Regions from separate parts of the Shewanella sp. MF08487 genome, predicted to be linked through region 2. Evidence: predicted binding sites of a transcription regulator. Region 2 holds the regulator's gene; each other region holds the start of a gene.
What was found. The regulator sigma-54, encoded in region 2, starts transcription at its own class of promoters, with help from an activator protein. The targets are predictions, from matches to a motif close to GTTGGCACGNNNNTNGNNT.

Region 1 (10,993 bases), on a different contig from region 2:
CTCATAACCTAAAAATGCGGGGCCGGTATGACCCGCAGGTAAATACAGCGCCGCTTGAATATCAACGATAGGCAAAGGTTGACCATTTGCTTGCGTCACATTAAGTGCGGCCCATTGCGATAACGGCAAAGGTTGTTTAGCACCTAAATAGTTGTAGCTATAGTTTTTGGGTAATAGGACTTCACGGCCCCAGCGTTGGTTACGCTGCCAGCCTAAATGTTGTAAAAAGTTCGCTGCTGAAGTAAGCGCATCAGTAGTGCTATTCCATAAATCGGCTTTACCATCGCCATCCGCATCGACAGCATATTTAGCATAGGCAGACGGCATAAATTGGGTGTGTCCCATGGCGCCAGCCCATGAACCCACCATACTGTCATCGTCAAACTGATATTTTTCCTTCAGTTTTAAAGCTTGCATTAATTCTATGGTGAAATAAGTGCTACGACGTGGCTCACAGGCCAAAGTCGCCAGAGAATTGAGCACTGACATTTTGCCTTTATAAGAGCCATAGTTAGTTTCAAGTCCCCAGAAAGATAAAATATATTGCGATGGCACACCGTATTCTTGGGCGAGTTTATCGAGTAAAACCTGATGTTTTTGCAATAATCGGCGACCTTCGTTAACGCGCCATTCCGTTGCGCGTTTACTAAAATAATTATCGAAGGTTTGGCTAAATTCGGGTTGTTGTTGATCAAGCTCAATCACCCGCGGAACAAATTGTAAATTGGCGATGGTCGAATTAATGGTGGTCTCTGACAATCCTTCAGTACGTGCACGTGCTTGCAGCCTAGCTAAACACACAGGGAACGCTTCTTCATTCAATTGTACGCTAGCACTGATATCGGGCAGTTGATTGGTTTCAGTAGTATTTGTCGTTACGTTAGCGTTGGCACTCACCGTCGGCGCACTCGCACTAGAACAAGCGCTCAAACTGACGCAAGCAGCAATACTCGCAAACAGATAAGTTAACCCTTTAATTTTAATCAAATCAATAACTCCAATACTTGATTTTATAACCTTCAGTGTGTTGTGACTGCAACACAACAATTTACCTTTATTAAGGTGATATGGCCTTAGAGAGATATTCGTCTTGGCTAACCGAATCAAAGGTGAGCTATGAGCCACCATTTGTAATCGCCAATAACAGAGACAATTTCCACATAAAGCGCTTTTGAAACAGCATCAGGCAGATAAATCTACCAGCCTATATGTACTCTCGCTAATAATCCTGACCCATAGCGAGGCGTAACACAATCCTTATCACGCTAAATACCTTATACCATAGGTATATTGCTCAGTTATCAAACAGCAGAAAAATCTTAATAAAGAATCCCTTGGTATCGCAGCATGTTACCGTATAATGGGTTTGTTAACAGCACACATCAAAGAGACCTATCATGACTGAAATCAATACGGCTTTGGCTGGCTTTATCGAAAATGTAAAACAACATCAGACGCTCTGGGGTCTAATGGATGAAACTGGCGAAGGCTGGGTCGTTTGTGACTCTTCAGAATTTGAAGACACAGATGTGATGCCATTATGGTCAAGCGAAGCGACAGCAAAATCCCATTGCAGCGATGAATGGCAAGACTACCAGCCCGTCTCAATCTCATTAGAAGAGTTTCTAGAGTATTGGGTTTCTGATCTCAACGATGATGGTGTATTGATCGGTGTCGATTGGCAAACTGACGAAGATTGTCTTGAGCTTGACCCTATTGTTTTAGCGAAAGATTTGGTTGATGTTGAAGAAGTATAATCACTTTAATACACCATTGATAACATCAAGGATTGAGGCACTCAATCCTTGATGTCTGCTATCCCACTGATTGATATCCCCTTCGATAAACGCTATACCTGTTGGTTTTGTGGCGAACCTAGCCATCAACACTTCGAATACATTCACCATGCACATACGCCGCATCCTTCTTTAGCGGTGCCTGCTTGTAGTGAATGCCTGCGATTAGCCAAACAACATACACTGAGTTCAATTTGGGATTGCCGCATGGCGGTTAAAGATGCGCTAATGCGTATCTATGCAAAACATCTCGCCATTGGAATTAATTGGACCGAAGCAGAACTTGCCGAGTCTGAGTTTTCCTGCAAAGTATTTGAAGGCTTTAAGAAAAGTGCTTGGATGATGTATCAAATTGCCCGCGACCGTATTAATGCGCCCAGTTGGCCATTGGTATTAGAAGGCGAAGAAATTGACGACCAAGGCTACAATGCTGGATTTGAATTCGATGGAGTGACCTTCAACTCTGTCAATGCCGCCATTCAGTACTATTCAACCCAATTCACCTTAGACCCACAGTTTTTTGCCGAACTTGTGCGCCTCGTCGGCAGAGCAAGATTCAACTACGCCTTAAGGCTCGCCCGTATTCATATTGCAGCAGCTAAAGAAATGAAACGCCAAGTATTACAAGATGTAGAGGCCGACTTAAGCCTATAATTGAAATACCTGCAATTGAAATACCTGCAATTGAAATACCTATAATCGACCTACGATTAAGAATGGATAATATAAGCTTTGGTTGAAATAGCATTGGCAGACCGGCAATGCCTGAATAACGATTAAAAAACTAGCGCCATCAACGACCATTTTAAAGTCAATCATTGATGGCTTACATTATTAGTGATTAATAATTTGTCTTAATCTTTCTTGTACTACTTCCACTAGCAAATCTGGCTGGAATTTAGAAATAAACTTATCACAACCGACTTTTTCAACCATCGCATGGTTAAAACTGCCACTTAAAGAAGTGTTAAGGGTGATATACAAATCTGCCATCGCTTTATCGCTACGCACTTCAGAGGTAAGTTTATAACCGTCCATCTCAGGCATTTCAGCGTCAGTAATCATCATTAATAATTCTTTTGAGACTTGTTTACCTTCATCACGCCATTTTTGTAATAGTGTTAATGCTTGCAGGCCATCGGAGGCTTCAATAATTTCGATACCCAGTTGCCCTAAGGTGTCACGCACTTGGCGTCTCGCGGTTGAAGAATCATCTACGATAAGAATTTTTCTTCCTGGCATTTCATGGGCTAAGGTTTCGTCGAGTACCCCTTCAGATAAACTAACATCATAGTGAATAATCTCTGCCAGCACTTTTTCTACATCAATAATCGACACTAACTGTGAGCGGCCTTGATGTTCGATACGTGTAATCGCCGTCAGATAATTATTACGACCAGCCATTTTAGGCGGCGGTAAAATATCGCTCCAAGTCATATTAATAATATGCTCAACTTTACCGACTAAAAAGCCCTGCACACTGCGGTTATACTCAGTAATAATCATGTTGGCATTATCATCTGGCGGCATAGGTCTAAACCCGATGGCCGAACGTAAATCAATTACAGGAATAGAAATCCCCCGAATATTGGCAACACCGGAAATATGTGGATGGCTACCTGGCATGGCATTGAGCGGTGGAAGTTTGACGACTTCTTTAACTTTAAAAACGTTAATAGCAAATAATTGTGTCGAATTAATACTAAAAAGTAATAACTCGAGTCGGTTTTCCCCCACGAGTTTGGTTCTTTGATCTACGCTTGCAAGTATATTTGCCATAGTGCTGCTTCTCTACTATTGAGGAAAGCCTTCCCCACATGCCATGAATTAATCCGAATTATAGCGGTAAACTCATATGAGGAACTATGCTAAAGGTCTATTTTATATAAAAATGTCTTTTCTACGGCAAAACGCGATCCTCACTGCGTAAATATCCATTCAGGTATCCACGAAAGCGCCTAGAAAAGCGTATCGAACCTCACCCCATCACTCTTAACGCGATAAATTAACGTAATATTTTCTGGGCTAACACCATACCCGCAAAATTAAAGGCATTTCTCTCGCGTACAATCTCAAATCCAGCCTGGCGCATCACAGTGAGTAATTCACTGTGATTAAAGCGATTTTGCTGAGGATGCTCAAATAGACGCCGACTGAGAGGGTTACAAATTGCGGCGCGGTACAAATCCTCCACCACAAAATAACCGTTTGGTTTCAGTACTCTTACGACTTCCTTGATGGCCGCTTGCCAATCTGGAATATGGTGAAATACGGCAAAATCGAACACTATGTCAAACTCGCTATTAGCAAACGGTAAACGAGTGGCATCCGCAACCGAAAAACTCAGCCCTTTTACCCCCTGCGGCCGAGCTTGCCAACGGGATTGGGCAGCGGCAACCATTTCAGCATCAATATCCACGGCCGTAATATGACCTGCACCAAAATGCTCACGGATCAATTGAATACCGTTACCAAACCCGCAGCCTATTTCTAATGCACGCTCACAAGAAGGCATAGGTTTGGGCATCATCGAGGTTAATAAGGGTGCTTCAACATGATTTTGTAGCCAAAAACGTAATGGATGCTGCACCAGTTTTTTTTCAAATGGATTTAATTTCATGCCATCCTCTAAATATAGACAAACTATTGTTGAATAATTTTACTGATCAAACTGCCACTATGGTACGTAATGATAGGAACATAAGTTCACCAGAGGCCACAATGAAATTACCTCTTTTCCCCTTACCTATCTGTTTATTACCCGAAGGTTATACACAACTACGGATATTTGAACCTAGATACAAACGTTTAGTCGCCGAATCGTTAAAGTCAGGCCAAGGCTTTGGTTTGTGTATGCTCGAAGAGGATAACAAAACCATACAGCCCATTGGCACCTTAGTACATGTTATTGATTTTGAAACCTTAGCCGATGGGCTGTTAGGCGTCAGCATTCAAGGTTCAAAACGCTTTAAACTTAATGAAATCAGTATCGAAAGTGATGGTTTAAAACGCGGAGATGTCAGCTTAATCGACAATTGGCCTACCGCACCTATTGCAAGTGACGAACGTTACCTCAGCCAGATGTTACAAAATATCCTCAAAGAATATCCGCAACATCTCAAACATTATCAAGCGGAACAGTTTGATGACATTGCTTGGGTATGCCAACGCTGGTTAGAAATATTACCGGTGCAAGCCTCTGAAAAATATAGTTGCATTAATACATCTGATCACATCATGACCCGAGATCTATTACGTACTGTGATTAAATAATCCTGTGAGTGATCCTTTACGTAATCCATGCCGTATTGATTGGAAGTTTGACAGCAAAGGCAGGTGTAAACGCTTACCGAGCCTCTGAATATTGTCGTTATTGATATCAAACTCAGCATTAGCCACTGGGATACGAGCGAAAAATGGAAAATATTCAATCACAAAGCAGGCAAAATCGGTATCATGGACCCATTACGTCTCTGACTAACGCGGCTATGGACAACGACACTCCTGCTCACACAAACTTAGAGTCACAAGTAGATGCTTTGGCGATGTTAATACTGCAAGTCGCAGATAACAGAGACAAAGCCGCTTTTGGACAACTATTCCAGCATTTTATGCCCAAGATCCGCGCTTTTGGTTTGCAAAGATTAAATCAACAAGGCTTGGCTATGGATTTGGTTCAAGAAACCATGACCAGTGTTTGGACCAAGGCTCATCTGTATAATGCAGAAAAAGGAGCGGTGACCACTTGGGTGTTTACCATAATGCGCAATCAATGTTTTGATATGTTAAGACGGGTGCAACACAACAGAGAAGATACCTTCGGCGATGATATTTGGCCTTTGTGTGATGCGACCTCAGAATACGATATACAGCCCGATCATAAACTAACGGCTCAACTCCTGAAGCATCTAGATGCCCTCCCTCTAGCACAAAAGCAAGTCGTGCAAGGTATCTATATGCAAGAACTCACTCAACAAGAACTTGCTGACGCCTTAAAAGTGCCTATTGGTACGATAAAGTCGCGTTTAAGGCTAGGACTGGAAAAGTTGAAAAGTTTTTTGGAGATACACAATGATTAAACATCATCCCACTCAAGACCTACTCGTCAACCATGCCAGTGGTGATTTACCTTTATCAATGGCGATGGCAGTGTCGGCACACTGTTCTTTATGTGAAACCTGTAGAGAACAACTTGCACTGTTAACAGCAAAAGCCGCAGATTTAGCATTAACTCAACCTAAAACTCACAGCGTGAATAGCGAGGAATACACGAATTCCAATCAGTATGAGCATGATGGAACAAAAACGTTTGCCACTCAAAATTCCACTCTGGATATTGAAGCTATGATGGCACATATCATGGCTCAGCCAGTTGCGACAAATATACCGAATAATGCGCCGTTAGCGGTTCAGATAAAGCAACAGCATTACACTGTACCGTCGGCATTTAGACAGCATTTAACCCGTCCATGGCAAATTTTGGGTAAAGTCAGTCGTATGCGTTTTGATGTCGATGAAATGGGTACCCGTGCCAGTTTGCTGCATATTGATGCCCAAGGTGAAATTCCCCAACATACCCATAGAGGTTATGAATTAACGCTATTATTGGCAGGTGAGTTTTCAGATCTCAATGGCAACTATGTGCCAGGAGATTTTATTGTACTCGACGGCCAACATCAACATTCACCGAAAACCGTCAACGGATGCCTATGCTACACAGTATTAGATGCACCACTGCATTTTACTAAAGGCATAAGTAAACTGCTTAATCCAATCGGTGAACTGATTTATTAAGTGATTAAGCGTTGTAAACAACTACATCGCAATAGATAAGCAAATAGCGAACTCGTTTCACAGATAATGATTAATCTCATTTGAACACTCTATTCAAATGAGATTTTTATTTTCCCGATATGAATAAAGCCATCCTATGAACCTTAGCCAATGAAGATTACAAATAAAAAACACCACGAAAAATATTTTTTGTCTTTTAAATCAAAGTAATAACTAAGTTTTATTTACTTAAAGTCAACATAAACAAAAAATAATGACATTTCTGTATAATTAAACTTGCATAAGCCTTTTTAATTGATATACTGCAGCACGTTTTGAGATACACCTTGTTGTTTACCTTTTTAACCCAGCCTGATATTTAGCAATCAGAGTTCGGTCCTCATAAAGAAAGCCTACTACAAGCAAAACCCCCTAAGCTCAGTTGTTCGATACCATAAAATCATGTGGTTATGTATGTGAACTTACCCCTCTATTAGCTGTCATAGTCTTGTCATTAAACTATGTTCAACTGCTAGAATTAAGATATTCCATGGCATAATTCGTAGCGTGAATTATTTATCGATTAAGCATCTCTTGATTAATGAATCAAAGATGGGGTAACCTCGATACTCAATAGAACAAATCTTTCGCACATCGCTAAGGATATTTTATAGTAACAACTATCTCACCTATGGGTGAATTAACAAAAAGGAGTGTGGCATATGTCATACAAAATTAATGGACATGAAATTACAGTAAACTTCCCTGTAGATTCAATCTCAGTAAATAAAACATCAATTGCTTTTACCGATAGACAAGGTAAAAACAGACAAACTTTTTCTAAGCGCACAGAAGCCATTAGCTTTATGAAATGGTTATTGTCAGCTAATAAATAAGTTAAAGTTCTCAGTACCGCAGTAACTGTTTACTTAAGTGTATTTAATATCGGTTTCCATTCTTTTCGCAACACCGAGCACTTCAGTAAATTGATAGCCGAATGTCACGAACACGCTATCCTTTTTATGTCACTATGACAAAATCATTTGGTTCAGGCTGTATCTCTCTCACACAGATACCTGCCGAACCAAGTGAAAATATCAGACTTAGATCACACATCCTCATTCAAGCATCCACTAATATTCCCGCGTATGCCCAGAATCACAGGAAAACTCTATGTCAAAACCTACGGCACGTATTGCCATGCAAGCCATGATTGGTAATATCAAAGACAAAATCCCCCTCGATTTAGAAGAAGCACAAATCTGCCAAGGTGAGTGTCTGGGATGCTCAAAAAAAATGTTAGAAATGCTCGATACTGAAATTAGCGATTGGCAATATAGCGATACTGAACCTGGCTTAAAAGATTTAAAAAACCTGCAAAATATCAGTGAACGTACTTATAAAATTCTTAAAAGAAATCGTTTAGTCCCTTAATCTCTAATAATAATGATGACGCTGTTTATTATTTAAATAACCTTTCTATCATATTTACGTTGATAACGCGGTAGCATAGTGGCATTCCCCAGTAAGCCACCTTGATGTAAATACATCAACGGGCCTCGCTCACCTTGCTGTAAGTAATCCTCAAGTACAATAAATCCCAAAGGATCGTAGAGTAATTCAAACTCAATCCCTGAGGCACACACTCGCTGCCACATGGCATAAAATTCAGCATAGAGTTTTCCAAAATGATATTTCTTACCGGTATTAATAATTTGTGGATGTTCGCTAATATCGGGATTCAGCATCGAAAATTGCATACGTAAATAATCATCTCCGCCAACAACGGCGCACGTCATCACCCGAATATGAGTCTGTTGACGAATAAAATACTGATTTAAAAATACCGCGGTGGTGCCTGTACCCGAAGGTAAAAATACCGTTAAGTCTTCCAACTTACTGGCTTGAGCAAACTGTATTATCTCTTTGGCTAATATACTCACGCCATATTCAGCATAAGCACAACGTCCCCCTTCGGGTATAAAGAGTGCTGCAGGCTCATTTACGAGTACCTTTGTCTCGATATAATCTTGGCAACTTACACGCGCGTCTATGCCTTTATCTACGAGTGATAACCTAGCATTAGTGAGTGAGTCTGTACAAAGTTCAGCTTGTGAAGTCAGGGCAGAATTTTGCACCATGAACTCACTTAAATCGATAATATGGGCGCCATTAACCAATGCTGCAGCATAATTCCCTGTGGGATGCTTAATAATTTGGCTAGCAATATGATCAACATAAAAGTCACACTGCCAACCTTTTAGTTTTGCCAGTGCAGATAAGGAATACAGTGAGTTTGCTAAGGGAGATCCATGACCTATCACTTTATTGATACCAACGAAGTCATGTTCTAAAAAATAAGCAAATTTACGCGCCTTGTTGCCACTAAATTCTGGATGCAGTAAATCATCACGCTTGAGAAAAATCTCTCGGTCAGCAAAAGAAAAAATATCGACTGGGGTATTAGCAAACATAAGACACTCAAACAATGTGATATTCAGGCTTTGTATGCCATGAAAGTTATGGCTAGTGTAATTATGCGTCGAAAAAATGCAATATTTCACGACATGTTAGTGAGAAAGACCAAAAACTTCGGAATGTATATCTATAATTCATTGATTTAATGATACTTAATAGTTGGCATAATTCTCGCTTTATCTTAACTCATAATTGATTTATCTGCGCTCACTATGCGATTTACAAGATAAAAATAAGGAATTTTCGATGGCATTATTACGCTTAATATTTAACATTGCTTGGTTTGTGCTGGGCGGATTTGTGATGGGACTAGCATGGTGGTTCGTTGGGATCCTATGTTTTATGAGCATTATTGGTATACCCTTTGGCCGCGCTTGCTTTGTTATCGGTGAAATGGCCTTCTGGCCCTTTGGTCAAGAACAAGTTAATCGTCGTCATTTAACAGGCCGAGACGATTTGGGTACAGGCACCCTCGGTATGCTAGGTAATATTATTTGGTTTTTACTATTTGGTATCTGGTTAGCCATCGGCCACCTAGCCCATGCTTTAGCCTGTTTTGTCACCATTATTGGTATTCCTTTTGGGATCCAACATCTTAAACTGGCTTTACTTAGCCTTACGCCCATTGGCCAAACCGTAGTCGCAAAAGTCTGATACATCAACTTATTAACTGTTTATACGTTGTTACCCACGCAATTCATTCTTAAGAGTGGATTGCGTCTTATATTGAAAACTAATGCTGGTTATAGAACGCTGCTTCAATGACTTTATCTACATCTATTTGCGCTAATCCTTGATCAAAAATGTCTCGCCAGCGATGCCCCTCTTCGGTATTACGAAAAGCAATATAAAGCTGTTTATTTGCAAGAATATGCCGATTAATTTGCAACTTATCCGCCAAAGGTCGTAAAGATTTCTGTTTGAGTAAATAATGTAATACGTTCACATCCATCACCGCGGCATCGATACGCCCAGCGGCCACTTTTTTGATATTGTGCTCATCAGATGTGACCGTTTCAATTGATTGAGCTCCTGATAAAATCATAGAGTCAAGGGATTGAATATTTACATAATTCTTTACTACACCTAAGGTGTAACGGTTAAGATCTTCAACAACGTCCCAACTCATTGGATATAATCTTTGCTCTACCAACCCCAAAGGGCTGACACCAATCGACTTAGAAAAAATAAATTTGTCATTCTCATAGTAATATTCAGGAAAATAACCTTGGTAATCAGAGTGAGGCATTGAAGCTAATTTAACCGTTCGGCTCCAAGGATAAAAATCTACCTCCAGTTGATGCCCCATCACTTTTAATGCCGCTCGCGCTACGGCAATACTCGCGCCCTGCTCCACAAGTAGTTCACCAGAATAAGGCGGCCACAGTAAAGATGTTAGCTTTAGCGTATCCGCTTTCGTTGTACTAACCCCTATCAAAACGGGGCAACATAGCATCACGATTAAACACCATCGCACCATACGCAACTCCTTCTTCAGCTCAAAATTAGCAATATAAACTATCGATAATTGGTTTTGATTTAATGAGTTGAGATTTTTTACTCGGGTTATAAGTATAGTCATGAAGTTAAAGAAGGGACATGAAGATCACTAATAATATTACCTATAATATTACCTAGGACTAACTGTGAGGATTTAGCTATAAATGATGATTACGTTGACCCCTGATTTTAAAGAGTCAGTTGAGCAAAAACATAAGCCGCATTATGCGGCTTATAACATCAGTACCCTGTGATTATTAGCGAGCCTATGTCACCCGAGTGAAACTCTTCTAGCCATTAATATCTTGATATAACTCTTGATACATTAGCTCACGCATTTTGAATTTTTGAATTTTACCCGTCACTGTCATAGGATACTGCTCAACGAATTTGATATAGCGCGGTACCTTGAAGTAAGCAAACTTCTCGGTGAGGAAATGACGAAT
Region 2 (10,993 bases):
GAGCTCACCGACCTGTTACTGCTAAGTCAAAATAAGTTCACGTCTGCCCATGGTATGAGTATATGAGCCGTGTGACGCTGGCGATTATTGCTTTTTTCGGTACTGCACTGGTGCTGTATTGGCAAGTGCAAAATAAGCATAACAATGATGCCGACAATAAGGTAAAAGATCAAAACACGCCAGATTTTGTCGTGAAAGATCTACGCAGCGTCGAGTTTAATGAACAAGGATTCGTCAACAGTCGTGTTACTGCAAAACATATGGAACATTTTGATTCTACGAATCAAACTTTCTTTACTCAACCTGTTTATCTTGTCTATCCCGACCAAGGTAAAGCACAATGGCAACTCAAGGCTGATGAAGGCAAGCTCAACAAAGAAACCGGCAAGGTGGTATTAGAGAATAATGTTATTATTGATGCTATTAGCTCAGAAGAACCCATTCAAACCTTGTCCACCAGTTATCTGGAACTCGATCTCAATACGATGATAATGACCTCTGACCGCACTATTTACGTCACAGGAAAAGATTTTAATATTCAAGGCCAAGGCCTTTTTGCCGACCTCAATGCACAAGAAGTGCGATTGACCAGTCAGGTAGTAGGAACATATGAAGCAAAATAACGTATTACTTGCCAGCCTCATGCTAATGATGAGCATGAGCGCCTTCGCGAAAGTGAGTGACTTGAAACAGGAAGTCAAAATTAAGGCAGTGAGCCAAACGGCAGATATCAAGAACAACCAAATTATCTTCTTTGGTCCAGTTGAAGTCACTCAAGGCTCAATCAAAATTATTGCAGATGAACTGCGTGCATTTTCTGCTGAAGGTGAAAATAGCAAAACGTTAGTGGCCACTGGTAATCCAGCTACTTATACCCAAATCCTCGATGATGGCCGCCCGGCATCGGCGAGCGCGAAAGAAATTCGTTATGACATGGCAAGCCGTACTCTCACCCTCAAAGGGTTAGCTTCATTAGATCAGGCGGGTAGCCAAGTCCGAGGAAATTTGATCCGCTACAATATTATCCAACAAAAATTAATTGCCGAAAGTACTGGCAGCGGTGACGATCGCGTGATCACAATTATTCAGCCAGAAAGCTATCAAGATGATGTAAAGCCTAATACGCCAACTGATAAACCTGTTAAAAAGCAGGATCCTCAATGACACAGATCACTCTAAGAGCACAAAACTTAGCGAAAAGTTATAAGAGCCGCCAAGTCGTTAAAGATGTCAGTTTGACGGTAAAAACCGGTCAAGTTGTTGGTCTACTCGGCCCAAACGGAGCCGGTAAAACCACGACCTTTTACATGGTTGTCGGGTTGGTAAAGAGCGATAAAGGACATATTTTTATCGATGATCATGATTTAACCGCTGACCCTATGCACTTACGTGCCCGCAAAGGCATTGGTTACTTACCGCAGGAAGCCAGTATCTTTCGTAAGCTGAGCGTACATGACAACATTATGGCTGTACTACAAACTCGCAAAGAATTAACGAAAGAACAAAGAGATGAAGAATTAGAACATCTGCTTGAAGAGTTCCATATCACCCATATACGTGACAGCCAAGGTATGTCGTTGTCTGGTGGCGAGCGTCGCCGTGTAGAAATTGCACGGGCTTTAGCAGCTAATCCTAAGTTCATTTTACTTGATGAACCTTTTGCTGGCGTCGATCCGATTTCAGTTATCGACATCAAGAAAATTATTGAGCAGCTTAAAAGTCGTGGCCTTGGTGTACTAATTACCGACCACAATGTTCGCGAGACATTAGATGTGTGTGAACATGCCTATATTGTCAGTCACGGAAACCTAATCGCAGAAGGAACTCCGGCAGAGATCTTAGACAATCAGCAGGTTAGGGCTGTGTACTTAGGTGAACAATTCAGGCTATAGTTAACCAAAGGGAGTCGATGGTCGTTAATTATACCACCATCCGGCTCGACTCAAGAGGGTAATCAGCGACCCCATCTAACAATAATAACTTAGGGATCTGCGGTAACATGAAAGCGTCACTCCAGCTCAAACTGGGTCAACAGTTAACCATGACGCCACAATTACAGCAGGCAATTCGTCTGTTGCAACTATCGTCATTAGAACTGCAGCAAGAGATCCAGCAAGCCTTAGATTCTAATCCCCTTCTCGAGCTGGAAGAGGATCAATTCGACGCAACTAAAGACCCTGTAAACCAAACGCTATCGGATACCGATTTCAGTGAATCCGTCGCTCCGCCACCAGAAAAAGACAGCTCTACCGTCGACACCGCAGAATCTTTAACTCAAGAATCCATGCCGGACGATCTTCCCATGGACACGACTTGGGATGAAGTATTTACCGCGTCACCTAACTCAGGTCCAGGTGGGAGTCGCGAAGACGATATGCCCTTTCAAGGTGAGACTAGCGACGGTTTATATGAGCACTTAGAATGGCAAAAAAATCTCACCCCCTTTTCTGAAACCGATTTAGCCATTGCGACCGCCATTATCGAAGCAATAAACGATCAAGGTTATCTCACTCAAAGCACTGAAGAAATTCTGGAAGCTATAGGTAACCCAGAGGTCGAACTTGACGAAGTCGAAGCCGTGCTTAAACGTATTCAACATTTCGACCCAATAGGTGTTGCCGCCAGAGATTTAAGCGAATGCCTGCTGATCCAACTGTCACACTTTGCGCCCGATACGCCCCATCTTGATAACGCCCGCATGCTGATTAAAGATCATTTAGATCTCATTGCGGCACGTGACTTTAGATTATTGATGCGTAAGACTAAGCTCAAAGAAGATGAGTTAAGAGACGGCATAACGCTCATCCAAACTCTTAATCCTCGCCCGGGTTTATTGATTACCCCCAACGAGGACGAATATGTTATTCCCGATGTATCAGTGTCAAAGAAAAATGGCCGCTGGGTCGTTGAACTTAACCCTGATAACATGCCTAAAATCAATGTAAATCAACATTATGCCTCTATGGCGCGCAGCTCTAAAAACCAAGCCGACAGCCAATTTATTCGTGGGCATCTGCAAGAGGCTAAATGGTTTATTAAAAGTTTAGAAAGTCGCAACGATACCCTGCTGAAAGTGGCGAACTGTATTGTCCAATACCAACAAGGCTTCTTTGAATATGGTGAAGAAGCGATGAAACCTATGGTACTTAACGATATTGCCGAAGCAGTCGAGATGCATGAGTCCACCATCTCGCGGGTGACCACCCAAAAATACATGCATACCCCAAAGGGGCTTTTTGAACTAAAATACTTCTTCTCTAGCCATGTTGGTACGGATGATGGTGGTGAATGTTCATCAACGGCAATCAGAGCCTTTATTAAAAAACTGGTTGCAGCAGAAAATCAGAAAAAACCATTAAGTGACAGTAAGATGGCACAACTTCTGGCAGAACAGGGAATAAATGTAGCACGCAGAACCATTGCGAAATATCGAGAAGCCATGCTTATTCCCCCTTCTAATCAGCGTAAGAGTTTATAACCTACAGTGAATATCGGAGGACGTTTCTATGCACATACACCTAGTTGGGCACCATATTGAAATTACCGAATCGTTACGCGCATATGTAGAAGAAAAGTTTTCAAAACTTGAACGCCATTTCGAACAGATCAATAATGTGCACGTTGTGCTCAATGTTGAGAAAATAAAACAAATTGCTGAAGCGAGGATAAACCTCATCGGTGGTGAAGTATTTGCTACTGCCGAGCATACTGATATGTATGCAGCTATAGACGCCCTGATAGACAAACTTGATCGTCAGGTTATTAAACACAAAGAGAAGTTAACAAAACACTAATAATGGAACTTTGTAGCATACTGCGGCCGGAGTGCACGACCTGCGCCACTCCGGGCAGCAAAAAAAAAGTACTGGAACTCATCAGCGACCTAGTCGCTGCCCAGTACCCGACCCTCTCATCTCAAGAGATATTCGAAAGCCTAGTGGCGCGCGAAAAGGTGGGGAGCACAGGTATAGGTAACGGTATCGCCATTCCACATGGTCGATTAGCCGATATAGATAAGCCCATTGCCGTACTTATTAAGTGCGAAGAGCCAATTGCATTTGATGCTATTGATAAGCAACCGGTTGATATTTTATTTGCATTACTGGTGCCTGCTGACCAATGTCAGCAGCACTTAAGCACCTTGTCTTGCATGGCCGAAAAACTGAGTGATAAGCAAATATTGAAACAATTACGCAAGACACATGATGAAGCAGAACTCTATCAGGTAATCACGGGATGAAACTGGTCATAGTGTCAGGCCGCTCAGGTTCAGGTAAATCCGTCGCCCTTAGAGTACTCGAAGATCTCGGCTATTATTGCGTTGATAATCTTCCGCTACCGCTAATCGGTGCGTTACTTGATCAGCTTAAAGGCAGTAACGATCTCGTCGCCATCAGTGTCGACGTACGTAACCTGCCTGAGCAAGATAAAATATTGACTAAACAGCTCGAAAGTCTGCCACCAGGCACAGAACTAACGAGTTTCTTTCTTAACTCTAGCGATAAAGTTTTGCTCAAGCGTTACAGCGAAACCCGTCGCCTTCATCCTTTATCCAAGAGCCAAGTTTCATTGCAAGAAGCAATAAAACAAGAAGGTAAACTGCTCGAGCCGATGTCACAACTGGTCGATCACTACATAGATACTTCAAATCTGAATATTTATGATTTGAGCGACCAAGTGAGGCAAATCCTGCTTGGCAGTGTCGATAAAGAATTAGTGATTAACTTTGAATCCTTTGGGTTTAAACATGGTATGCCAACAGAAGCAGACTTTATGTTTGATGTGCGCTTCTTACCTAACCCTCATTGGGAATTAGCGCTGCGCCCACTAACAGGCTTAGATGAACCCGTGGCTGAGTTTTTGAATCGTCAACCACTGGTTAATAAACTCATCTGGCAAATCGAGAATTTACTCGAAACTTGGTTGCCACACCTTGAGCGTAACAACCGCAGCTACTTAACTGTGGCCATTGGTTGTACTGGCGGACAGCACCGATCGGTTTACGTTGCAGAGCAATTAGCTAAACGCTTTAGCAATAGTAAACACCAAGTTTATGCGCGCCATCGAGAGCTGAATAATGCCAAAGCTTGAGCGTGAGATAACCATCTGCAATAAACTCGGATTACATGCCCGTGCCGCCACTAAATTGGTGGTACTGGCATCTGAGTTTAATGCGGTGATTACCTTGATCCAAGGCAATAAACAGGCATCGGCTGCCAGCGTGCTCGGCTTATTGATGCTTGAGACTGGTATGGGTAAAACCATTAAACTGATTGCTGAAGGCCCAGATGCACAGCCTGCTCTAGATGCCATTTGCGCCTTAATCGACGCTAAGTTTGACGAAGCCAGTTAGTTTTACTTTATCTTGATCACTCCACAGTTGGTGTCAGAAATTGACTTTTTAGACACTGCATCAGATTTGTCGCTCGACGGCATAAGCTAAGGGACTTTACACTAGCGAACATTGCCGCTGCCCCATAATTTAAGCCACTCTTTATGCGCCTTAGTTCATGCAAACCCGCATATTCTATGCAAGAACAAATCGTCACTAAGCCAAGCTCAAGCTGTTACACACTCAACCCTAGTTGCCGCACAATGGAGGACAAATGCCCGTAGACAATACCGAAAACGATCACCCCGGACATAGTCTTGACCAGTTAAACCAAGCATTAAGTAGTGGTATGTTTGTGCATGTGCGTAACATGCTACAGAAAATGGCCGCCTCCGATATTGCGCTAATTTTAGAATCATCGCCGCCAGATGTTAGACAAGTACTATGGCAATTGATCGATCAAGAACACATAGGCGACATACTCGATGAATTGAGCGAAGAGCTAAAAGATCCACTGATCCGCAGCATGAGTCCTGAACGAGTAGCAAAAGCAACCGCAAGTATGGACACCGATGACCTTGCCTATGTTTTACGTAGTCTACCCGACGCCGTTTATAAACAAGTGTTGCAATCAATGACGGAACAAAACCGTCATAGGGTTGAACAGGCCTTATCTTATCCCGATGAGACCGCCGGCAGCTTAATGAACACAGATACTGTGACCTTAAGACCCGATGTCAATATCGATGTAGTGCTACGTTATCTTCGTCAACGAGGCAACTTGCCCGATACCACGGATACACTTTATGTTGTTGATAAAAAAGATAAAGTTCTTGGCGGCGTTAGACTCGCAGATTTACTCACCTGCGCGCCAAACACAACAATCCGCAATATTATGGATCCTGATATTGAGAGCATTCCGGTCAGTATGTCTGACAGTGAGGTGGCAAAAAAATTCGAACGTAATGACTGGGTCTCCGCGCCTGTCGTCGATAATGATGGCAAGCTGCTCGGACGTATCACTATCGATGATGTGGTCGATGTTATCCGTGAAGATGCAGAACACTCGATGATGGGTATGGCAGGTATGGACGATGATGAGGATACTTTTGGCCCAGTGCTTAAAAGTACCTTACGTCGCTCACTCTGGCTCTCCATTAATTTGTTCGCCGCCTTGCTCGCCTCGTCAGTCAGCAATATGTTTGAAGGCACTATTGAGCAATTTGCCACTATCGCTGTATTGATGACGATTGTCCCGAGTATGGGTGGCGTTGCTGGTAACCAAACCTTAGCATTAGTGATCCGGGGTATTGCCTTAGGTCATATAGGCCAGAGCAACGCACGCTGGCTAATTGGTAAAGAATTATCGATTGGATTTCTTAATGGCTTACTGTGGTCAATCTTAGTTTTTATCGCAGTATTCGTGTGGAAAGATGATATCGCACTCGCAGGGCTCATTGGCGGCGCCATGTTGATTAATATGACGATTGCGGGGCTTGCTGGCGCAAGTATTCCATTGATATTAAAACGACTTAAAATCGATCCTGCGCTTGCTGGCGGTATGGTATTAGCCACAGTAACCGATATAGTGGGTTTATTTGCCTTCCTTGGTTTAGCAACAATCTACTTGACGCACTAATGCGTTAATATTTAAGCCAACACAATAAAAACGGCACCGATAAGGTGCCGTTTTTATCTCAATCTATACACCTAAAAATCATTTATTTAGCCGGCGGCTGGAAACCATAATGAGTCAAAATCGCTTGTCCTTTAGCGGATAAAATAAACTCAGCTAGCGGCGTAGCCGCATTGCTTGCGCCTTGCAGCACCACTAATCCATAGTCAGCACCGACGGCAAGCTCCTGAGGTAAATCGATAATCTTTAAACTAGGTACTTCTTTTTTAGCCAATACCGCATTGGTACAATAAGTTAAAAAGATATCCGCTTGCTTATTTTCCATCACCCAGCCGTACGGATTACGATCTTTAGGCGGCTTCGCACTCTCTGGGCCACCCGTCAGTTGTAGTGCTTTTGTCTCTAGCTCAAGTTGTGCATTCGGTTTTACCGCCTCGGCCTTCGCGAATACGGCCCATGCATAATCACCAGCAGGATCGGCTTTCGGGGTTGAAATCCCAACTTTAATCTTCGGATCTAATAAGGTATCGAGTAAATTAGTGCTTGTGACTGGAAAATTGTCTTGGACAATGGCACAAAGTTGGTTACGTGCAAACATCTGTACTGCTTTACCCTGACCTACATCGACCAAAGCCTGTGGATGCTTCATGTTAGCGGAGGCAAAAATATCAACCTTCTCGCCTTCTTGGATACGCTTTAGGAGTAAACCTGAGGGGGCATATTGTGCCGCGACACTTGTTTGCGACTGTGCTTGATACGCAGCAATAATCTCATTCATCGCCGTCTTCAAGCTGCCTGCAGCACGCAGTTCAATCGGCGGGATCTGCACTATCGTTTCAGCCTTCATCGGCGCTCCTTGCACTGCAGCAGCCATAATTACAGGGCTTAAACTTAACGCTGCCAACATATTTTTGCTTATCATACTGATATTTCCTCTAGGCGGTAAAAGTCATACTTGTTACTTATCCCCATACTGAACGTGAAATAGATAAAGGGATCAAGCAGAACGGCCCCCAAGGCAAATAGCTGTGATGTAATTGCGGCGTTAATCACTCAAACAGCATATTGCAGAGGACAAAATGTCTCAGCGTAAGCTATACATCACCACACAAAAAATAAATTAATATCGACAAAAAAGTCGCCCTTAGGCGACTTTTAATAATATACATCATTGTTAAATCAAACTATTAGCCCGTTGGGATTAATACGATCTCAACACGACGGTTTTGCGCGCGGCCGTTCGCATTCGCATTCGATGCTATTGGGCTGGCTTCACCCATACCTTGAGATCTAACACGAGATGAGGCAACACCCTTACTCATCAAGTAGTTACCGACTTCACTCGCACGCACTTGTGATAAACGTAAATTGTAAGAGTCTGAGCCACTGCTGTCGGTATAACCTAAGATATTCAGTTGCGTCTTACTGTATTCTTTCGCCACTAACGCTACTGAATTGAGTACTCGTTTGGCACCATCACTTAATTCAGTTTGATCAACACCAAAGGTCACTTCATTAGGCATGTTCAAAATAATGTTATCGCCACTGCGAGTCACACTCACACCCGTTGAGGCTAATTGTTGGCGCAATTTAGTTTCTTGCACGTCCATGTAGTAACCAATACCACCACCCACTGCGGCGCCAGATGCTGCGCCAATTAATGCGCCTTTACCGCGGTCGCTCTTACTCGAAGAGGCAACACCAATAGCCGCACCTGCAACAGCACCAATTAATGATCCTGTGGTTGCTTTGGCTGTTTGTTCTTCATTTGAATAGGGATTAATTGTGGTACAACCCGATGCAACTAATGTGGTAGTCATTACCACTATGGCTAACAAGGACGGCTTAAATTGCGTTGCCTGAAAACACTTCATCATTAAAAAAACCTCTATATATAATTGATAACTGTGAATCCTGCTCAAAAAAAGCTAGAAATATCACTTCCATTCACTAACTCAATAATCGAATGGATTGCCATAAGGCTGGCAGTATATAAGCAATTGTAACTAAGGCCATCTTTTATCGACATTCAATTCTGTTAATCATCTATTTAGTCAGCAAAAGTACAGAATTCTTGTTTCATCAAGCTTTTATCTTTCTAAATCATATTAATACAGTGGCACCAAAAGAGTGCATCTTGCACCCTTGTGGTTATCTGCAAAGATTAACAATATCAGCAAAGACAATTTAAACACTTGATTTTAAATGATTAATGTAAAATATATATATTGGCATAGATCTTACATACTATTAAGTGAGTATGAGATTGGCTTGGTTAGGATTTTAAAACACGAAGCACTTTTTAACAGGGCTCATTCAAATGAAATCGGCCGATAAGAGCAGCGTATCTAGTCTAACCTGAACTCGGGATAGTGGCTGTGGTAACGGATTAATCTTATTACCTTATTCACAAAATTAACTCTACAGAGTGAGTTTTTCGTTATCAAGGCAAGCTTGCGTACCTAATAGCGGGCTATGTAGTAGCAAAGTTAACGCTATAGAGACACAGAGCAGGTTAGTCTAATAGAGAGCCATCAAGGAGCAGGCATGAACACGATAAACAAGGTTATTGCGCTATGTCATTACAAATGGATTGGTTTACGTCATATAGGTCTGAGCCAATGGGATGTAGAGCAGAGATAATGACATCGGCAAAGAAGACATGCCTCAATGATGGTTTACGTTCAATAAGTTAAACCCTAACACAACGCTAATGCCACGGCTTAAGCGAGTACCAGATAGACGAGGTCGGACGAAAAAATATCGGCATGCTGATAACGCTAACGATTTTAAAGAAGTACTCATAAAAATAATAATGGTGCCCTTTTAGTCCGACCTTGTCGTCCAAACTGATACACCCAACGAAGATTGGGAAATCATTGAGCAAAAACTCAAGATAAGCGCGGCGTCTCTACAGGTTAAATAGAGGCTATATAAAAGTTTCGGCAAGACTGGAGAGAGCGTTATCTCCCCCAAGATCAAATATGTAGATTGTGCTCCCCCAAGTCATGAACATATTTCTCTCTCAAGTCTTGTCATTTTATTGGCCGATAAAAACTAAGCTAATAGTGGGCTAAAGTAGTTATAAAATAAAACCATAAACTGAAATTTTGCTATAAAAAAAGACGCTACTCAGAGCGTCATTTTTATACCAAATTTTCTATTAACAACGAGTGATTAATAGTCTTCTTCATTAGCCTCTTGAATGCGCTGTTTACGTTCTTGCGCTTCTTCAAAGGCAGCTTGGATTTCTTCGAGTACCGCACTCACATCAGCTTCAACTAACACTTCAGTAAATTCACCCGTTAATGGGGTATCAGGTTTTAATTCACCCGCCTCAAACAAAGCCCAAATCTCTTTAGCGTATTGGGTTTTTAATAGCTCAGGCGCATACAGGCCGTAATACTGGGTCATGTTATTTACATCGCGCGCTAACATCCATTTGGCATGATTATTAGCAGCAGCATCAACCGCCTGAGGTAAGTCAATAATGACTGGCCCTTCACTATCCACTAATACGTTAAACTCAGATAAGTCACCGTGTACCAAGCCTTCGCACAGCATATACTTAACGTATTCCATCACTAATGCATGATCGCGTAGCGCTTTTTCTGCCGACATACTGACATCGTTCAATCTAGGAGCGACATGGCCATCAGCGTCGGTGACTAACTCCATTAGCAATACACCATCAAAACAACCATAGGGTGTAGGCACACGAACGCCTGCATTCGCTAAACGATATAACGCATCGACCTCGGCATTTTGCCAAGCTTCTTCCTGTTGATCACGGCCAAATTTAGAGCCTTTTTCCATCGCGCGCGCGCGACGACTATTACGCACTTTTCGGCCTTCTTGATATAACACAGCTTGCTTAAAACTACGTTTATCCGCTTCTTTATAAACTTTGGCACAGCGGATATCATCACCACTGCGTACAACGTACACAGTCGCTTCTTTACCGCTCATTAACTGGCTAATGACCTCATCGACCAGTCCTTCATCAACCAGGGGTTGGATTCGTT
Region 3 (10,993 bases), on a different contig from region 2:
CACATCGACAGTAAATGGACGATCACCAATACTTGGCATTAACTCCGCCAAACAACGTGCTTTAGACCACATGCCATGGGCGAGAACTCGATCAAAACCAAAACGTTTTGAGAGTACTGGATGCAAATGGATTAAGTTATAGTCACCAGATGCCTTAGCATAACGACGGCCTAAATCTTCACTCAAACGCCAACTCTGTGGTGTTTCCCATGCCATATCAATGGCTTTAGGTGGACGAACACGGCGCCCAGCAACATCAATACGATATAAGTAGGTTGATAGCGATTCCCAAACGAGTTCTTCCCCGACAAATACCTTAGAGACAAACTCAAACTCTAGGCCTGAGTCAGTTTCACGACTCGTTGTAAGAGCACATTCAAAGGAAAATATTTCGTCAACCGTAACGGGACGATATACCTGAATACGATTCTTTAAGTGGATCATGCCAAGCAGTGGAAAAGTGATGCCATCGTGGGTAAAAATCACCGCGTGTAGGCGAAATGCCATCACGTAAAGATAGGTTGGCGGCAGGACTTTACCATCAAACTTAAAACCACAAACCTGCGCGTATTGACTGACTTTAGCTTCAGACACACTCACACGTGACGTCGTGACCCTAATGTAGGGTAGCGGTTGCTGATCCCAACCCGGCTTACGGCCAAAGAAAATTTTGCGATAAAGAGAAAACAGCGACGGCATCGCGTTCAATTCAACACAATATGCATTATTCAAGTCTGAGTACCTTTTAATTAACTATCCCTTAGCACAAAATATATAGCCATGAATCACCCCGCACAGACGAATAATAACGGCTCAATCAAGCGGGTAACGAATGTGAAATAGGCAAAGCTGCGTCTTAGTAAGGGCGGGTGCTGACTCTCCGAATGGACAGTGATTAAGTCAGGTTTGTTCAAAACGAGGCGATTATAACCCAGAGGACAGAGTTCTGTGTATCTCTAAGTTTTGTGACAAAAACTACTTAATTTAAAATCAATGACTTAAAAATCAGTGCCGCTTATTAATTCCACTGTTTTAGGTAATAATATCTCCAGAGTGCTAAAAATTGATGTCTGTGCCACACTATCGCTCCACTCTCTTTAGCCTAGTTATCACGTGCAAGATAAGAATTTTGATAAGCTCGCGCAAAAATTTGCGAAAAACATTTATGGCACCCCAAAAGGTGAAATTCGTGCCGCTGTACTATGGCGCGATCTCGTACCAGCACTAGCAAAACTGGGAAATAGAAAACTCAGGGTATTAGATGCGGGCGGCGGTTTTGGCTACTTTAGCCAAAAATTAGCTCGCCTCGGCCATGAGGTTATACTGTGCGACATATCTGCTGAAATGCTCGCACAAGCACAAGAGCAGATAGAGGCATCGCCAACGCCATTAGCTATACAGCTTATCCACGCCCCTATCCAAGCACTGTCAGTCGATAACCACGGCTATTTCGATATCATATTGTGCCATGCCGTTGTCGAATGGTTAACCGATGCCAAACCCACTATGGCGGGGTTACTCACTATGCTAAAACCCGGCGGATTATTCTCTTTAATGTTTTATAACAAGGAGGCCATGCGCTTTCATGCTTTAGTGTCAGGTAACTTCGATTACGTCGCTGCAGATTTAAAAGTGAAGAAAAAAGTCAAACTTACGCCAACTCATCCACTTTATATTCAAGAAGTTAAAGACTGGTTTAGCGACTGGCACATGTCACTTATCAGCCAGTCGGGCGTGCGCGTGATCCACGACTATTTAAAAAAGAGTCAACCTGCTGATTTCGATTACCAAAAACTACTGCAAATGGAGCTCGAATACTCACAACGCGAGCCCTATATTTCACTCGGGCGATATGTGCACTTTTTAGGGCAAAGCCCAGCAGTTTAAGGCTATTGCCTTAATGGTTAGCCACACGCCTCTTTCCAGCAGGCGCTAACTTTAGCGCCTGCTTGTTTTAGCCGTTGCACCACACTTTTATCGCCCACCACATGACCCGCGCCAACCACCACAAATAAAGGTACAGCCACTTCACCCGAGCCCATTAATTTTATAATACCGTCTGCCATGACATGATTGCGCTGCCAAAGGATTTTTTCTAGCATTTGAGTATCGCCCTCTCCGCCCATCTGCTCTTGCATTATACTATCAAGCTCGGTTTCATTACCTGAGCGCCAAGCCGTAATTAACGATAAAAGGTCTGCATCCGAGGCGCTAATGGCTTCGCGCACCATAGACCACTGCTCTTGACTATCAAAAGACGCTAATAACTGAAATTGCGACTCTGCCGTTTCTAACTGATACACAGGCAAAGCCGCATGGCGGGCCATCAACTGCATATCGACACCATAATCGGTGCTGTAACCTAATGTGTTATAACGCATTAGGTTAACTTGCGTGGCTTGTAACCAGGGTGCAAAGGATTGAATCGACTGACAAAAATTGGCCGTAGCCGCGCAATAACGTGACATGATCTGTACCGTTTGTTTATCTCGACTCTGCCAATCTAAACCCTTAGTTTTATCGGCACGGCCATATTGTTGCAGCAAGGCTGTGCTATCAGCTTTATTAATATCGACTTCAACGACTAGGCCACGAGCTTTGCCTAATGCGGTTTCAATTTGAGCAGGTAAAGGATAAAAATCGGCACGGCCAATATGAATCGAACCCAGTAAATAGGCTGTCTTACCTTGCCATTGCACTTGGTAAAACGGCGGCTTATCGGTTTCAGCACTGACTACTTTGGTACTGAAGCTCACAAAAGCTAACAAACAGATTGATACTATTAATCGCCATTGGCTTGTTGCCATATCCTTTGCCCCTTATAATTCCTGCAAATTTTGCCATGAGACGCTGTTATGCCACACACTAAGGTTATAGAGCAACTGAAAGAGAATCTTCAAATCGCCTATCGCCAAGCTATAGACGCTGACGCTAAGTTAGATGAGCTAAAAAAATCTGGCCATGGAAACTTCACCAGTATATTTACGGCAGAACAAGGTTTTATCGCATCCAGCAATCGCTTTTTACCCTATGTACAAGAGTTGGTCGATGATTTAACTCGCATGGAAGAATACGAGGCGCTGGACACTAAAGAACTTGAAACCTATGTGCGCCAGCTCGGCGCATTGCTGCAAATGCTGCAAGCCTTTAAGAAACAAAGCTAAACACAGCTAAATGGCTGAAGTTTACCGATGAATTTCAGCCCTTTATTATCTTGTATTACCGCACAATATCCTCTCTCAAGCGACCATCAATCCGTTGCTCCAACCGCGATTCAATATATTAGAGAATAATAACAACGGCTTTGAAGCTTATAAGTGGAAGGTAAAAAAATAGGCTAAATCCGTAAATTACGAATTCAGCCTATTAGAGAGTCAGTAAATTATTAATCTGGGGCCTTAAGTGCTTAAACTTTAGTGACCGACTGAGTGATTAAAGTTGTGGGGCAATCGTTTTCTTTAACCATTCAGTGAGCATCTTAGTTTCGTAAACAAAAGGTTTATCCGTTGACGAATGGATCCCACCTAAAAAGCCCATATCTGATAATTTCTCATCGCCTACGATAATCACTTTGTCATTTTCTAAAATTTGATAAGAAAAAGTCATACGCGGTGGATAGATATCTTTAATAACGCGTAAATCATCAGTGGTAGCACCAAAAGTAGGGCGCATATCACCCGCAAGATCAACATCAGTCATCGTCATTTCAAGCTTTTGATTAGGCTTTAAAATCTTTGATGCCTCTTTGTTGACGTTTTTGGTTAAGGTTTCAAATAAACGCTTCTCATAGCGGGATTGGATCTCACCGGATGATTTTATATCGCGAAACTCTTTAGGGTTTTGCCAAATAATTTTAACCATACCATCTTCAGTAACTGGGTTCACTGGCGCCTCTTCGGCCGCCCAAGCTGCGCTACAACTCAACACACTTGCGAGTATAAGGGACTGAATTTTCATATTTGCCTCCAAGGCCTCAATAATTTTCTGTGAACTACAGTACAAAATCTAACCTGAACTCGAGCTTAATGCAAAAGTGATATTAATGCCGCAAAATCAGCATAAGACTCTGTATATATAGGTAAATATTGTGTATCGGCGTTATTTTACACGTATCGTTTTGTATCGAGATGTGATAGGTAAGCATATAGTTGCTAATTTGTAATCATTTTTAGCGCATAAGCTAAAGAAAAACGTTATCCTTCCGCTATTGTTCACATAGCTTGTTTAATAACATGAAATTCCCAGTGGTACCTGTGTTCATCCTTATCCTATTTAGCTGTGTCGTTAGTGCGATTTGGTTTATCTCTCCAGCAGACAAAGATACAGGTCCTAAGACTTGGTCGGCCTTTATTTATAATCATGGCTATAACTCTGGAAAGTATAAAAAAACTGATAACTTTGATAGCTATGACGCCTGCAGCGATTTTGCACGCGAGCAATCCGCCTTCTACGACGATGCACCTTGGGAATGTGGTTCTATGTGCCAGTTTGAAAGTCGCAAGCAAGGATTTCAATGCGAAGAAATGAAGAATGAACACTAACTAACCATTCAGCATCGGTTCAATATTTATACAATAAGCTAAGCCCCTCACAGTACAACTCAACTCGTTTTCTTTACCGTCTAGGGATGCACGATTTAGAACTAACGAATTAAACGTAATTGTTAATTTGGAGCTCACCTATGAACGTAAAAATAGCGAACGTAACAGCAACTCATTCATTCAACTCATTGTCACGTAAACTGGCTTTACTGGCGCTACTGACAATGGGAACTAGCCTAAGCTTTTCAAGCTCTGCAGCACTATTGACCATGGACCAACAACAAGCAGTTAACGCTCATTTTAGCAAATTGGCTCAAGTACAAAATACCGCCGAAACTCAAATGACTGAACAACTCAAGCAAGATTTTAATCAACAACTTACGCTGCAAGAGCACAAACTGATGCAAAGTATCTGCCCTAAATACGGCATGACCTTCGATGTCAGCACGAATGCCTGCTTACGCTCATAGTTTATTTCGCTGATTAGAAAGGAAAACGCGCACTGAGTTCAGGATATTGCAACTTTAAATCCTTGGGCTTAGTGCTAAATTTTTTCCCCAAGGGTGTCGCTTTACCTGATGGCATAAAGGGTAACTCATCACCGGTTCTATCTTCGTACAATTGCCCCGCAATAAGATCATACTCATCGACAAAGGGGTACGCATACGCATCTTTTTCAGGCCAAATGACTAAACGCGCTAAGGTGTCAGGCTGATTCACTACACCATCGTAGATTTCTTTGCCAAGTGAAATTAAAAAACATCTGAACTCAGCAAAGGCATATTCAGAATCACACCCCGTAATAATATAAGCCGCGCCCCAAACCGACCATAAATAGCTACGGCGCATCTGCTGACCAAAGATTTTATCAAAGGCTTTTAACTCTACATTACTTAGCTCGGCGAGGTTCTGTTTTAATGCTTGAGTCAAAGACTCCTGTGATTGCGCCGCTTCTGTTCGCGTGACTAAACCCCAAAACTCAATTTCTGTCATACACTTCACCTATTTAGAGCCCTTCTAAAAAAGTCATATTCTACACGATATTACGGTTATGCTGGACTCAGATAAGCGCATTTCTTACACTTGCTCATCTTCTTAGTTACTGGCCTGCAGATCGATCCATGCCTAAACGTCTTATGTTACTTATCGCTTTATATTGCCTCTGTTGCATTGCTGCACTTTTGCGGGCGGTGATGACGCAATCCTTTGATCTATTTACCCTAGGCGTTTTCCCTGTGCTGATAGGTATATTAATGCGCACACCTTGGTCGAGCTTAATGCTGAAGATTTATATTGGCATGCAAACCTTAGGCTTTTGCGCTTTGGCGACAACAGCCCTTATTGCCTATCGTATTACCCCAGAAGATGTCAGAGTGGTTATTTCAGGCCACAATATTCCCATATTGCCACTGACTGTGAGCATGATTGTGATTTTACTCATACAATATTGGGCAGCGTTTTCTAAGGTAACGAGTCAATATTTGACCCGCCAAACGCAGTGATGGACATTTGTGGCTAAGCTGTTATTAATAGCATCATGCCCCTAAAAATACCCGCGGTTCTTAACTCGGTAACATGAAGTAAACTATGAGCCATTTATTGCCCAGCGAACTTTCTATTCTTTTGGTTGAACCTTCAGAGACACAACGTCGGATTATTATTCAACGTTTACAACAAGAAGGCATTCTCAGCATTCAAACCGCAGAAAATATCGAAGCAGCGAAAGAGATTATTACTCGTCATAAACCCGACCTCATCGCCAGCGCCATGCATTTTGATGACGGCACAGCCATAGACCTCTTGGACTATTTAAGAGCCAACCCCGAATGTAAAGATATTCAGTTTATGTTGGTCTCTAGCGAGTGTCGCCGTGAACAACTTGAAATATTCCGTCAATCGGGCGTGGTGGCAATTCTTCCTAAGCCTTTTAGTGCAGAGCATTTAGGTACAGCTTTGAATGCGACGATTGATCTGCTTAGCCACGATGAACTCGATCTCAGCAACTTTGACGTGCAGGATGTACGTGTATTAGTTGTTGATGATAGCCGTATGGCAAGAAACGTGATTAAACGCACTATTACTAACTTAGGGATGAAACTCATTACCGAAGCTGAAGATGGTGCTCAGGCCATTGAGTTGATGAAGCACAATATGTTCGACTTAGTGATCACCGACTACAATATGCCCAGTGTAGATGGCCTTGCTCTGACTCAATTTATCCGCAATGAAAGCTTACAACCGCATATTCCTATCTTAATGGTCTCATCTGAAGCCAACGACACTCATCTGAGTAATGTATCCCAAGCTGGTGTTAATGCCTTATGCGATAAGCCATTTGAACCCAAGTTAGTTAAAAAATTGCTCTATCAACTGTTAGAAGAATAAAACCTAAGTCACGAACTGAGTAAATATTCTGCGCTTTACGAATATCCTACAGCACGCTAAACGCAAAAGGCTTTCCAAGCGTTAAACCTTATGGCATGTTAGGCACGCTAATTTCAAATAAATCTACGGAAAGAAGAGACAATAAAAATGAACAAAACTGAACTTATTGCCAAAATTGCAGAAAATGCCGATTTAACGAAAGTTGAAGCCGCACGTGCATTGAAGTCTTTTGAAGCAGCAATTACTGAATCAATGAAAAATGGTGACAAAATCTCCATCGTAGGCTTTGGTTCTTTTGAAACAGCGACTCGTGCTGCTCGCACTGGCCGTAACCCACAAACAGGTAAAGAAATTCAAATCGCTGCAGCGACTGTACCTAAGTTTAAAGCGGGTAAAACCCTACGAGAGAGCGTAAATTAAGTTAGCAATATCAAAACAACGCCTCCATAGTGAGGCGTTTTTTTTACCTTATCCCCATAAAGTCTTGAGCGTTTTTCGCACAATAAAAGTGCACCTCTGCCTCATAAACTGACAAGCAAACATATTCTCCCCACCAATAATTATCTAATCTATTGTTTTATATGAAATTGTAATGATGGCATGTGATTCGCAAATCCCTTCTTAGAAATAACCAAGATGCACTAATGACCGCTGTTTACTTAGGTGTGCCACTAGTGAATCGATAAATAAGTCAATCGAGGGGATGAGCATGAAGAAATCACAGTACAGCGTTTTGGCTTTATCGACGGCAATGTTACTGGCTGGCAATGCCTTTGCAGCCGTATCAGGCAACATTGGTGGTACTTCTAATTACCTGTGGCGCGGTGCAACCCAAACCAAAGATGCGGTCGCAATCCAAGGGGGGATTGACTATAGCCATGATGCTGGATTTTATGCGGGCACTTGGGCATCAAATGTGGATTTTGGCGACGATACTAGCTACGAGCTGGATCTCTACGCCGGTTATGGCGGCAGTATTACCGACGATATCAGCTACGACTTTGGCTACCTCTACTACGCCTATCCAGACGCTCCTGGCAGCATTGATTTTGGTGAACTTCATGCTGCAGTAACGTGGAAGTGGCTTGAACTCGGTTACTCCCATGTCATCAATGCCGGTGACGATGTCGCAGCAGCGCCTTTAGATAATAAAGATCTCAGCTATCTTGCGGCAACTCTCTCAGTGCCTCTCACTGAAAAGCTGAGCTTATCGGTGCACTATGGTTACTCGAGCGGCGATGTTGTTCAATCTTGGTTTGGCGAAGATAACTATGCCGACTATAACGTCACACTCAGCGCAGACACCAGCATGGGCACAGTGTCGTTTATGTTGTCAGATACCGATCTTAGCGATGATGATGCCAAACTGGTACTCGGCTATTCCTACAGTTTTGATCTTTAGGCTTAAGTAACCTGAACTCGGGATAAGCTCCCTGCATAAATAAAAACGCCACCTTAAGCGGTGGCGTTATTTTATAACCATCACCGATTAGGCGATGATTGGTCTATTCGTTTTACGGGCAGCGACCATTTTTTCGATATATTCAACAATCGGCTCGGTGACCGAAATCCCCGTCGTTTGCTCAATACCTTCGATACCCGGTGCCGAATTAACTTCTAAAATCAAAGGACCACGGTTAGAGCGTAAAATATCGACCCCAGCAACAACTAAGCCCATTGCCTTCACTGCGGCAATCGCCATCTTACGCTCTGTCGCGGTGATTTTAACCATCTCTCCACAACCACCTAAATGCAGATTAGAGCGAAAATCGCCCTCTGCTCCTTGGCGCTTCATCGAAGCAACGACTTTATCACCCACGACGAAACAGCGAATATCACTGCCATTGGATTCTTTAATGTATTCTTGCACTAAGATATTCGCTTTAAGCCCTAAGAATGCCTCTATCACACTCTCTGCAGCCGTTTTCGTCTCAGCTAATACCACGCCAATCCCTTGAGTGCCTTCCAGCAGCTTAATCACTAATGGAGCGCCGCCCACCATATTGATGAGATCGGGGATATCATTAGGTTTATTAGCAAAACCCGTCACTGGCATGCCAATGCCTTTACGAGAAAGTAATTGCAGCGCCCGCAGTTTATCCCGAGAACGCGCGATTGAAATAGAATCGTTCGCGGCGTACACGCCCATCATTTCGAATTGACGTACCACAGCGCAACCATAAAAAGTCACGCTGGCATGAATACGCGGAATAATGGCATCAAACCCAACGAGTTCAGTACCTTCATAATGAATACTCGGTTTAATGGAGTTGATATTCATATAGCAGTTCAGTGTATTGATCACGACCGCCTCATGTCCGCGTTTTTGACATGCTTCCACTAATCGTTGTGTTGAATATAACTGCGGAAATTGAGATAAAATGCCTATTTTCATGGCTGAGTGACCAACGTAAGTGTGTGTGGATAAATCGTTCTGTAGTATCAAATACGCCACAACAGAAAAGGGGGCGATATTTGTCTATATCTGAGTGTAAAGCAAGAAAATACTGCTAACCAGATGAAATCAATATGCTATTACAATACTGCGAGGTAACTTACATTCGCACCAGTGTGGGGGTTAATAAAGGTAAAATATATTTCGCCTCAAATATCGATGCATCGAGCGGTGGCGAAAATAAATAACCCTGTAATACAGTGCAATGGCGAGAAGTGCAAAACTCAGCTTGTTGCATAGTCTCAACGCCTTCGGCAACCGATATCACATTAAAACCATGGGCGAAATTAAATAACGCCGCAAGCAAACGGGTATCTTTTTCATCGTTATCATAGCAAGCGATAAAACTTTTATCGATTTTCAGTACACTAATCGGAAATAGCTTGATGTGCTCTAAAGATGAAAAGCCAGTACCAAAATCATCCAAGGCAAAACGCACCCCTAACTGAGCAATTTTATCGAGCTCTTTTGCGTGTTCATGGGGATCTTCAATAAGGCAATTTTCAGTAATTTCGAGCTCTAATGCACAGGGAGGTAACCCTGTAGTCTGCAGCGCGTGCACTATGTTATCAAACAGACGCCCATTATCAATTTGAGACGCCGAGAGATTAACGGCGATGGTAAATGTGAGTCCTGTCGGCAGCAATTGCGTTAGCCAACGCTGCGCCTGAGCACAGGCTTGCTCAAGTACCCAATTCCCAATTTCAGCCATTAAACCTATCTCTACAGCTATGGGTAAAAATTGATCTGGAGCAATAATGCCATCTGTAGGATGTTGCCAACGGATCAGGGCTTCCATACCCACAAGTTGGTGTGTTTTTGCATTGACTTGAACTTGATAGAATACCTTAAACTCATTGCGCTTTAAGGCCATACGCAAACTTGACTCGATATGATTACGATATCGCACTTCTTTATCTAACGCTTCTGAGTAAAACTGGATTTGATTGCGCCCCATTTTTTTAGCGCGATACATTGCAATATCAGCACACTTCATCAGTTCCTCACTGTTTGAAGCCGCCTCATTATAAAAAGCCACACCAATACTGGCACCTATAAATACATCATTATCGCCAAGACAGAAGGTTTCCTCGAAGGCTTTCAATAAGCGATTTGCCACGACCATCGGGAAGTATTGATGGTCGTTATCAGTGACTAACACGACAAATTCATCGCCGCCTAAACGGGCAATAATATCGCCATCACGTAATAAATCGTTTAATCGTGATGCCACTTGGACTAAAAGCACATCTCCAACTTGATGACCTAATGTGTCATTAATCGCTTTAAAATCATCTAGATCTAAAAGAATTACGGCTAAAAAATCATTGCTGCGTTTTACTCTAGCAATAGCACGATTTAGACATAGTTCAAAACCGTAACGATTAACAAGCTTGGTGAGGGAGTCGTGTTCTGCGAGCTCTTTCAACTTTTGGTGACTATTACGTAATGCTAACGCCATCGAAGATCGTTGTTTCGCGTAGCGGATAGCGCGGGTCAATATCCGTGAGTTAACTTCATCTTTAAGTAAAAAGTCTTGTGCACCCAACTCAATACAACGCTGCGCCAGTTTCTCATCTTCATAACGACTTAGCATAACAACAACAGTCTG

Region 1: ACRN9H_RS01200 (YccF domain-containing protein) is a predicted target of sigma-54. The motif match lies at 9,206-9,224, and genes of this name have one in related genera.
Region 3: ACRN9H_RS05610 (TorF family putative porin) is a predicted target of sigma-54. The motif match lies at 7,521-7,539, and genes of this name have one in related genera.

The regions. Positions count from the first base shown of each region.
Region 1 covers NZ_JBOZPB010000001.1:274,102-285,094, forward strand. The annotation lists gene ACRN9H_RS01145 (lytic murein transglycosylase) at 1-987, opposite strand, end outside; gene ACRN9H_RS01150 (DUF2750 domain-containing protein) at 1,398-1,757, shown strand; gene ACRN9H_RS01155 (hypothetical protein) at 1,809-2,450, shown strand; gene ACRN9H_RS01160 (chemotaxis protein CheV) at 2,631-3,575, opposite strand; gene ACRN9H_RS01165 (class I SAM-dependent methyltransferase) at 3,802-4,416, opposite strand; gene ACRN9H_RS01170 (LON peptidase substrate-binding domain-containing protein) at 4,518-5,069, shown strand; gene ACRN9H_RS01175 (sigma-70 family RNA polymerase sigma factor) at 5,213-5,875, shown strand; gene ACRN9H_RS01180 (ChrR family anti-sigma-E factor) at 5,868-6,590, shown strand; gene ACRN9H_RS01185 (hypothetical protein) at 7,292-7,465, shown strand; gene ACRN9H_RS01190 (hypothetical protein) at 7,743-8,003, shown strand; gene ACRN9H_RS01195 (1-aminocyclopropane-1-carboxylate deaminase/D-cysteine desulfhydrase) at 8,036-9,043, opposite strand; gene ACRN9H_RS01200 (YccF domain-containing protein) at 9,294-9,701, shown strand; gene ACRN9H_RS01205 (substrate-binding periplasmic protein) at 9,781-10,527, opposite strand; gene ACRN9H_RS01210 (AMP-binding protein) at 10,838-10,993, opposite strand, start outside.
Region 2 covers NZ_JBOZPB010000030.1:30,519-41,511, forward strand. The annotation lists gene kdsC (3-deoxy-manno-octulosonate-8-phosphatase KdsC) at 1-66, shown strand, start outside; gene lptC (LPS export ABC transporter periplasmic protein LptC) at 63-623, shown strand; gene lptA (lipopolysaccharide transport periplasmic protein LptA) at 610-1,164, shown strand; gene lptB (LPS export ABC transporter ATP-binding protein) at 1,161-1,892, shown strand; gene ACRN9H_RS17410 (RNA polymerase factor sigma-54) at 2,000-3,478, shown strand; gene hpf (ribosome hibernation promoting factor) at 3,507-3,794, shown strand; gene ptsN (PTS IIA-like nitrogen regulatory protein PtsN) at 3,797-4,240, shown strand; gene rapZ (RNase adapter RapZ) at 4,237-5,091, shown strand; gene ACRN9H_RS17430 (HPr family phosphocarrier protein) at 5,078-5,353, shown strand; gene mgtE (magnesium transporter) at 5,607-6,971, shown strand; gene ACRN9H_RS17440 (molybdate ABC transporter substrate-binding protein) at 7,054-7,890, opposite strand; gene ACRN9H_RS17445 (OmpA family protein) at 8,156-8,842, opposite strand; gene ACRN9H_RS17450 (PA4780 family RIO1-like protein kinase) at 10,146-10,993, opposite strand, start outside.
Region 3 covers NZ_JBOZPB010000005.1:152,236-163,228, forward strand. The annotation lists gene ACRN9H_RS05555 (MaoC/PaaZ C-terminal domain-containing protein) at 1-699, opposite strand, end outside; gene ACRN9H_RS05560 (methyltransferase domain-containing protein) at 1,114-1,887, shown strand; gene ACRN9H_RS05565 (TraB/GumN family protein) at 1,905-2,807, opposite strand; gene ACRN9H_RS05570 (prephenate dehydrogenase) at 2,856-3,164, shown strand; gene ACRN9H_RS05575 (DUF3016 domain-containing protein) at 3,433-3,957, opposite strand; gene ACRN9H_RS05580 (hypothetical protein) at 4,233-4,541, shown strand; gene ACRN9H_RS05585 (hypothetical protein) at 4,682-5,011, shown strand; gene ACRN9H_RS05590 (DUF4240 domain-containing protein) at 5,025-5,534, opposite strand; gene ACRN9H_RS05595 (hypothetical protein) at 5,663-6,043, shown strand; gene ACRN9H_RS05600 (response regulator) at 6,129-6,926, shown strand; gene ACRN9H_RS05605 (HU family DNA-binding protein) at 7,074-7,346, shown strand; gene ACRN9H_RS05610 (TorF family putative porin) at 7,636-8,328, shown strand; gene rimK (30S ribosomal protein S6--L-glutamate ligase) at 8,416-9,321, opposite strand; gene ACRN9H_RS05620 (putative bifunctional diguanylate cyclase/phosphodiesterase) at 9,482-10,993, opposite strand, start outside.